Regions from separate parts of the Gordonia sp. NPDC003422 genome, predicted to be linked through region 1. Evidence: predicted binding sites of a transcription regulator. Region 1 holds the regulator's gene; the other holds the start of a gene.

Evidence for each region. Region 1 encodes HspR, which represses chaperone genes until heat shock. Its sites were predicted from a motif close to ANNTGAGTNNNNNNNACTCANNT; they were not measured.
Region 2: clpB (ATP-dependent chaperone ClpB) is a predicted target of HspR. The motif match lies at 2,890-2,912, and genes of this name have one in related genera.

The regions. Positions count from the first base shown of each region.
Region 1 covers NZ_JBSFQL010000018.1:16,956-21,375, reverse strand. Annotated here, with positions in the region: gene ACWDTF_RS15880 (FAD-binding oxidoreductase) at 1-1,150, shown strand, start outside; gene ACWDTF_RS15875 (hypothetical protein) at 1,157-2,221, opposite strand; gene ACWDTF_RS15870 (heat shock protein transcriptional repressor HspR) at 2,313-2,705, opposite strand; gene dnaJ (molecular chaperone DnaJ) at 2,708-3,913, opposite strand; gene grpE (nucleotide exchange factor GrpE) at 4,105-4,420, opposite strand, start outside.
Region 2 covers NZ_JBSFQL010000017.1:62,071-66,490, reverse strand. Annotated here, with positions in the region: gene sigK (ECF RNA polymerase sigma factor SigK) at 1-123, shown strand, start outside; gene clpB (ATP-dependent chaperone ClpB) at 268-2,820, opposite strand; gene ACWDTF_RS15485 (DUF3089 domain-containing protein) at 3,043-4,239, shown strand; gene ACWDTF_RS15480 (TetR/AcrR family transcriptional regulator) at 4,233-4,420, opposite strand, start outside.

The DNA of each region.
Region 1 (4,420 bases):
GGCGACGCACTCTCGGCATGCGCTGCACCATCTGCGGACCGCGGTGAACCGAGATCCCGACCGCTTCGCCAAGAACGTGTACACGCGCATGTTCGCCATCGACCCGGACCTCCGGGACCTCTTCCCCGCGATGATGGCCGGCCAGCGCGACGCCTTCTACCGCGTCGTCGACCACGTCCTGGAGGTCATCCCCGCCGAATCCGGCCAGCCCGAGCTGGTCGAGTTCTTGGCCCAGCTGGGCCGCGACCATCGGAAGTTCGGCGTCGAACCCGAGCATTACCGCGTCATGTACCTCGCGCTCATGGGTGAGTTCGCCGAGTTGATGGACGGGTATTGGGACACCGACACCGCCGACGTCGTCGCGCAGGCGACGATGCTGCTGACCGGCGTCATGCGTGGCGCCGCCGAAACCGCGACACAGCCGGCGACCTGGACTGCCACCGTCGCCGAGAAGTACCGGATATCCCGCGACCTCGCCGTCGTCCGCCTGGTGGCCGACGCCCCGCTGCATTTTCACGCCGGCCAGTACGTCGAGGTGCAGATCCCGCAGTGGCCCAAGGCGTGGCGGAATCTGTCGTCGGCGATCCCGCCGAATCCGGACGGCGAACTCGAGTTCCATGTCCGGGCCATCAAGGGCGGCACGGTGAGCCCGACCATCGTCGCCGACACCCGCGTCGGGGATGTCTGGCATCTGGCGCAGGGACACGGCACGCTGCACGTCGACCCCGACCGCGACGTACTGATGGTCGCCGGTGGCACCGGGCTGGCACCACTTCGCGCGCTGATCATCGAGATGTCCAAACGCGCGGATTCGCCCCGCACACACATTTTCTACGGCATGCGCTACCCCGGTGAGCTCTACGACCTCGCCGTGCTGCGACGCATCGCCACCACCAATCCGTGGCTGCAGGTGACCGCGGTGACCGAGGAGACGACCGACCCTTGGTGGCTGAGCTCGCTCCCGTCACCCGAAGATCTGGGGATGCCGCACCTGATCGGGCGACTCGGTGACGTCGTCGTCGGACAAGGATCGTGGGACGACCATCAGGTTCTGGTCGCGGGGTCGCCGCAGATGGTGGAGGCGACGCGGCGCAAGCTGATCATCGCCGGGGTGCCCGCGAGCCGCATCCAATACGATCCGGTGATCTGAGAAGTCTCAGTTCTGGGCGTTGGGGTCGTAGGGGTTGGGGTTGACCGTCTCGGTGACGGTCTCCGTCTCCGTCGTCGTCTCCGCGGGTGGTGTCTCGGTGATCGTCCTCGTCCGGGTGACGGGCCGCGGTGTGGTGGTCTGGGTGACGGTCCGGGTTTCCGTCTCGACGACGGTGTCGGCGGCCTCGGTCTTGGTCACCGTCCTGCCCGGTCCGGGGGTGGTGACGGTGGAGGTGATGGTGCTCGGACTGGTCTCGCGGAGTTCTCCGTCGGCGGCGAGCACCGCGGTGATGGCAAGGGCACCCAGGACGATCGCAGCGCCGATTGCTGCGCCGATGAACCACCAGCGTCGGCCCGATGATGCGGGCGCCGATCTGGTCAGCATCGTCGGTGCCTCGGCGACGCGGGCCAACTCGGCGGAGCTGATGGCCGACGCGAGGGAAGGCTGGTCGGCGATCGTCACGGGACGCTGGACGGCGTACTCGAAGGCGGGCGCGACGCCCGGGGTCTCGGCACCAGGTCCGGTGCAGATCACCGAGGTGAGCTTGTCGCCGCCGGGCATCTCGGTGATGGCGTCGGCCAACGCGGAGGCACCCTCATGCTCGGTGACCGGTCCGCACTCACCTCGATCGAATTGCCCGACCCCGACGAGACGTCCGGTCGCGACGTCGACGGTGACCGTGGTGGCCCCGACCGAGGGGGCGGCGTTGGTTCCGAGGTCGACCACCGCGACCACGCCGGGACGCGTCGCCTGCGCTCGGGCGACCTCCGCCAGGGCGGTCGGGAAATCGGTCACCCCGATCTTCGAGTGCCAGTCGGGAGTGCCGGCGGTCGGAGCGAATGCGCTGTTGAGATGCTCGCGCAGGGAGTCGTCGGCGACCGCGAGACCGATGTGCTGGAAGTCCATCGGGACCGAGGTCACGAGTTCTTCGATCGCCGACTCCACCTGCGACGACGTCGCCGAATCCGGCAGGTCGACGAGGTTGCTGGCGACGACACGGCCGTCCCCGTCGCGGACGACAGAGGCGATCTGGTCGTCGACGACGGAGATACCGAGCACGGTATCGGTCATCTCGGCCACCGGGCACTACCTCTCACGTCGATCCTTGACCAGACAGGATAACGGCAGGTCCCGGGTCCTCGGCTGCCGGGGCCGATCGGGGTTAACTCTTGGGACGCCTGTTACGCGGCTGCCACACCACCAGCGCGCTGGTGCGCGGCACCGGGACGAGTTCGCCGCCGCGTCGGCCGCGGGCCTGCTGCAGTTCGTCGCCGAGTTCACGCACCCGCTGGCTCAGCGCATCGACCTGATTCTCCAGATCGATGATCCGTTTGATGCCGGCGAGGTTGACACCCTCCTCCTGGGAGAGTCGCTGGATCTCGCGCAGCAGTTCGACGTCGCGGGTGGAGTAGCGCCGGCCGCCGCCGCTCGTGCGTTGGGGGGTGACCAGGCCGAGCCGGTCGTATGTGCGCAGGGTCTGCGCATGCATACCGGCCAGCTCGGCGGCCACGGAGATCAGGAACGTCGCCGACTCGTCGAAGTCACGGGACGCCATCATCATCGCCCCCACCCGGCGCGCGGATCGAATCCGCTCGCGCGTTCGGCCTCGGCATAGCGGCGCATGGCCTCGGTGGCGTCGTCGTCGAGCTTGGGCGGCACCGCGACCTTGACGGTCACCAGCAGATCGCCTGCCCCACCCGAACGCTTCGGCACGCCCCGACCACGCACTCGCAGCGTGCGGCCGTCGGTGGTGTTGGCCGGGATCTTGACCCCGACCGACCCCTCGAGGGTCGGCACCGACACCGTCGCCCCGAGCACGAGTTCGGAGATGCTCACCGGCAACTGCACCTTGAGGTCGTTGCCACTGCGCGTGAACACCTTGTCGGCGGTCACGTGGACGACCACGTAGAGGTCGCCCGACGGCGCGCCGCGTCGTCCGGCCTCACCCTGTCCGGCAAGCCGGATGCGTTGCCCGTCTTCGACTCCCGCGGGAATGCGGACGTTGATCGTGCGGGCGCGGACCTTGACGCCGCTGCCGTCGCAGTCGGTGCACGGATCGTCGATGCGGCTTCCGGTGCCCTGACAATCCTGGCAGGGTTCGCTGAATCCGAACGCGCCCTGGTTGCGGCTGATGAACCCGGAACCGTTGCAGCTCGGGCACACTCGCGGGCTGGTGCCCGGCTTGGCGCCACTGCCGTGACACGTGGTGCACGGCGATGGGCTGGTCACCCGAAGCTGGACGGTGGTACCGAGTGCGGCGTCCTTGAACGACAGCGACGTCTCGGTTTCGAGGTCGTTGCCGCGGCGTGGCCGGCTTGCGGTCGAGGTTCGCTGACCGCCGCCGCCACGGTTGAACAGGCCCTCGAAAAGGTCACTGAATCCACCCGAGCCACCACCGGCCTCGGCACCGCTGCCGAACAGGTCGCCGATGTTGAAGTCGGCCCCGCCGCCCGACGTGTTGTAGTTTGTGCCGCCGCCGAAGCCGCCCGGAAAACCGTTGCCGCCGCCGCGGAATCGACCGCCCGCGAACATGGCGCGGGTCTCGTCGTACTCCTTACGCTTCGCGGGATCGGAGAGCACGCTGTGGGCCTCGGATACGCGCTTGAAGCGTTCCTCGGCCGCGCTGTCCCCCGGGTTGGCGTCCGGATGCAGCTCGCGGGCGAGCTTCCGATAAGCCTTCTTGATCTCGTCGGCCGAAGCGTCAGAAGCAACGCCGAGGTCCTGGTAGAAGTCGTGTTCCAACCATTCGCGTTGTGGAGCCACCAGACGTCACCTCCTTTGATGTTCTGTTGTCTGGTCTGTCAATGAAATTGTGAAGCAATCCACTTTCTGAGCCGTAAGCCCCGCTCCCTGAGGTGCGAGCCTGCGAGCCTCGAAGGGGCTGGCGACATTGTCTCACCAAGCCCTTCGAGGCTCGTCGCTAGCGCTCCTCGCACCTCAGGGAACGTTGACCCTCAGGGTGCGGCGGTTTCTGCCGGATCGGTGACCGTGACCATCGCGGTGCGGATCACCTTGTCGCCCAGTCGGTAACCGCAGCGGTACACGGCCCCGAGTACCGGGTGTGCGCCGTCGCCGTCGTGCTGGACGGCCTCGTGCAGTTCCGGGTTGAACTCGTCGCCGGGCTCGCCGAAGCGGGCGAGGCCCTCCGCGGTGAGGGCACCGACGAGCTTGTCGGCGACCGCACGCAACGGACCGCTCTCGAGATCGCCGTGCTCACGCGCACGGTCGAGGTCGTCGAGGACGGGGAGCAGCTTGTCGATCAGGATCTGC
Region 2 (4,420 bases), on a different contig from region 1:
TTCGACGGCCTGACGTATCGCGAAGTGGCCGAACGCCTCCAGGTCGCCCTGCCCACCGTGAAGTCCCGCATCCGCGACGGCATGCGGCGACTGCGGCTCAGCGTTGTCGACGCAGCCGCGTAGACGACATTCGTTTGCGCGAGCGGCGGTGTGCGGAAAAGCGAACCAGGCAACGGAGGGCACTACTGAAAACGGGCCCCTGACGGCACTCCTCCGAGATTGTCCCGGAAGGCACCCGTCAGGGGCCCGTTTTCAGTCACTCTCAGATCAGCCGAGCACCAACGACTCTCCGTCGGCACCGACGTTCACCGGCACCACGTCGCCGTCGCGGATGTCACCGGCCAGCAACGCCTTGGCGAGGCTGTCGCCGATGGCCTGCTGCACCAGCCGCCGTAGTGGGCGTGCACCGTAGAGCGGATCGAATCCGCGCTCGGCCAGCCATTCCTTGGCCTTGGGCGTCACTTCCAGTTCCAGTCGACGCTGGGCGAGGCGCTTGGCCAACTGCCGCAGCTGAATGTCGACGATGGAGACCAGTTCCTCGGGGCTCAGCGCGTCGAAGACGATGACGTCGTCGAGGCGGTTGATGAACTCCGGCTTGAACCGCGCGCGCACCGCCGCCATCACCTGGTCCTTGTCACCGCCGGCGCCCAGGTTGGACGTCAGGATGAGGATGGTGTTGCGGAAGTCCACGGTGCGGCCCTGACCGTCGGTCAGCCGACCCTCGTCGAGTACCTGCAGCAGCACGTCGAACACGTCCGGGTGGGCCTTCTCGATCTCGTCGAACAGGACCACCGTGTACGGGCGACGCCGCACCGCCTCGGTCAGCTGACCGCCGGCCTCGTAGCCGACGTAGCCGGGAGGGGCACCGACAAGCCTTGCCACACTGTGCTTCTCGCCGTACTCGCTCATGTCGATGCGAACCATGGCGCGTTCGTCGTCGAACAGGAACTCCGCCAGCGCCTTGGCCAGCTCGGTCTTGCCGACACCGGTCGGGCCGAGGAACATGAACGATCCCAGCGGCCGGTTCGGGTCGGCGACACCGGCCCGCGCACGACGCACGGCGTCGGACACGGCGACCACGGCGTCCTTCTGTCCGATGACGCGATGGCCCAGTTCGTCCTCCATGCGCAGCAGCTTGGCGGTCTCGCCTTCGAGCATCCGGCCGGCGGGGATTCCGGTCCACGCCGACACGACCTGAGCCACGTCGTCGGGTCCGACCTCCTCCTGCAGCATCACGTCTTCGCTCGGGTCGGTGCCGGTCTTCTCGATCGCGGCCTCGAGTTCCTTCTCCAAGCCGGGGATCGTTCCGTACCGCAACTCGGCCGCACGTCCCAGATCGCCGCCACGTTCGGCCCGATCCGCCTCTCCACGAAGCCGTTCCAGCTCCTCCTTGGTGTCGCGGACCGCGTCGATGGCGGTCTTCTCCGACTGCCAGCGGGCGCTCAGTTCGTTGAGCTTCTCCTTCTGGTCGGCCAGTTCCTGACGCAGCTTGTCGAGCCGCTCCTTGGAGGCCGCATCCGTTTCCTTCTGCAGCGCAACCTCTTCGACCTCCAGACGGCGGACGATTCGCTCGACCTCGTCGATCTCGACGGGGCGCGAGTCGATCTCCATCCGCAGCCGCGACGCGGCCTCGTCAACGAGGTCGATGGCCTTGTCGGGCAGGAAGCGGGAGGTGATGTAGCGATCGGAAAGCGTTGCGGCAGCAACCAATGCGGAGTCGGTGATGCGTACACCGTGGTGCACCTCGTAGCGTTCCTTCAGTCCGCGCAGGATGCCGATGGCGTCCTCGACCGACGGTTCGCCCACGTACACCTGCTGGAAACGACGTTCGAGTGCCGCGTCCTTCTCGATGTACTTGCGGTACTCCTCGAGGGTGGTCGCACCGACCAGCCGCAGCTCACCGCGGGCGAGCATCGGCTTGATCATGTTGCCGGCATCCATCGCGGAATCGCCTGTCGCACCGGCACCCACGATGGTGTGCAGCTCGTCGATGAAGGTGATGACCTGGCCGGCCGACCCCTTGATCTCGTCGAGCACGGCCTTGAGCCGCTCCTCGAATTCGCCGCGGTACTTGGCACCGGCGACCATCGAACCCAGATCCAGGGAGATGACCGTCTTGTTGCGCAACGACTCCGGCACATCGCCTTCGACGATCCGCTGGGCCAGGCCCTCCACGATCGCGGTCTTGCCGACGCCGGGCTCACCGATGAGCACCGGGTTGTTCTTGGTACGACGACTCAGCACCTGCACGACGCGTCGGATCTCGGTGTCGCGACCGATGACCGGGTCGAGCTTGCCCTCGCGAGCAGCCGCGGTCAGGTCGGTGGAGTACTTCTCCAGCGCCTGATACGTCGACTCCGGGTCCTCGGAAGTGACCCGCGCGGTTCCGCGCACGGCGACAAACGCCTCGCGAAGCGCCTGGGGCGTCGCGCCGACGTTGTGCAGCAGTTTGGCGACGTCGGAGTCGCCGGTCGCCAGACCGACCAGGATGTGTTCGGTCGAGACGTACTCGTCGTCGAGTTCCCCGGCAAGCTGCTGCGCTGCCGAGATCGCCGCGATCGACTCGCGGGAGAGTTGAGGCTGCGCGCTCGCGCTGGACACCGTCGGAGCACGATCGACCATCGCCTGGGCTTGGCTACGAACGCTCGACGGGTCCACGCCCACCGCTTTGAGCAGCGGCGACGCGATGCCGTCGGACTGATCGAGCAGCGCCACCAGGATGTGGGCCGGTCGCACGTCGGGGTTTCCTGCGCTTGCCGCCGCCTGCACAGCAGCACTCAACGCTTGCTGTGTCTTGGTGGTGGGGGTGAAGCTGTCCACTCGCGTGCACCTTTCTCTTTAGTCCAACAGGCTCAAGTATGAGCCATCCGAAGGGTGCAACGCCATCAAAGTTGAGTACATTCCGCTCAAGTCCGACAATAGTGTGATCTAGATCACTTCATACGGTGTATGCTCAGCGAGTCATTTGTTGCGCGCCGCCGACGAACCCCTGGTGAGAATCGCGGGCCCGGATCAGCGACGACTGACTTCGGGGAGGTTGCCATGCTGCATCCTGAATCGCGAAGAGCCCACGCCCTGAGTTCGCGCGGGACGTTCCGATTGCGGATAGTGGTCGGCCTCGCCATCGCGTCGCTTGCCCTCACCTTCGGAGTGCACGCGCCGGCCGACGCGGCGCCGCCCCCCACGCTGTGGCTGTGCAGTTCGGCGATGACCGCCGACCCGTGCGACCTGCCGCAGGACACCACCGATCTGCTAACCGGACGCGTAACCAACCCACTACCGGTCACCGCTGCCCAACGGTCGGTGGATTGTTTCTACGTCTATGGGACGGCGACCAACACGTTGTCCCTCAACGCCCCACTGGTTGCCGCTCCGGAAATCAAGTCTGGAGCGGAGCTCCAGTCGGCCCGGTTCAACAGCATGTGTCGGATCTTTGCTCCGGTCTACCGGCAGATCTCGCTGCCGGGCCTCGTGGCAGTGAATCTCGGCGCTACCACCGAACCAGTGGCAATCGCCTACCGCGACGTACTCGCCGCGTGGAACAACTACCTCACCCACGCGAACATGGGTCGCGGCGTGGTCTTCATCGGCCATTCCCAGGGCACGTTCCTGCTTCGCAAACTGATTCGCGAACAAGTCGATCCCAATCCTGTGGTGCGTGCACGCCTCGCCGGCGCCATCCTGTTGGGCGGAAACGTGAAGACCGCGCCCGGGAGGACGGTCGGTGGCGACTTCAACAACATCCCCATCTGCACCCGGCACGGTCAATACGGATGTGTCACCGCGTATTCCACGAATATCGTCTATCCGCCACTGTCCTTGCTCGGCAATAGCTCGCTCGATATCGTCTCGCTGCGTTTCGGATTGCCGATGGGGCCGAACTATCAGGTGGCCTGCACCGATCCGGCCGTGCTGAGTGGAAGCCGCAGGCCGGTCGGCATCACCGTGCCCAGCAAGCCGTATGCGCCGGGCGCCATCGCAATCGCGCTGGGCTATACGACTTTTCCCGAGGCATGGCCGACGTCGTCATCGACCTGGACGATCGGACGCGGTCGCGGCGTCGGCCGCTGCGAAGAAGTGAACGGCTACCGGCAGTATCACATTCGCATGGTTGTGCCCCAACAGATCAACGAGGCACCGCTTTTCGACTTGCATGCGCTCGACATCAACTTCGGATTGGATCGCCTGGTCGCCATCGCCTCTCAACAGGCCGCGAGCTGGCACGCGCACTCTCACTGACCCTCTTCAACCGTGAGCGTGTCGACGACGACGTCTCCCAGCCACGCCTCCAATTGCTCAAGGCTCCAACCGCATCGGCGTACCAGGCGGTCGGCGACTTCGATTGATGTTGCGGTCCAGAGGATGTCGGTCGCAGTGGTGGGCGTCAGGGTGTCGGGCAGACCGAAGCGGTCGGCGATGT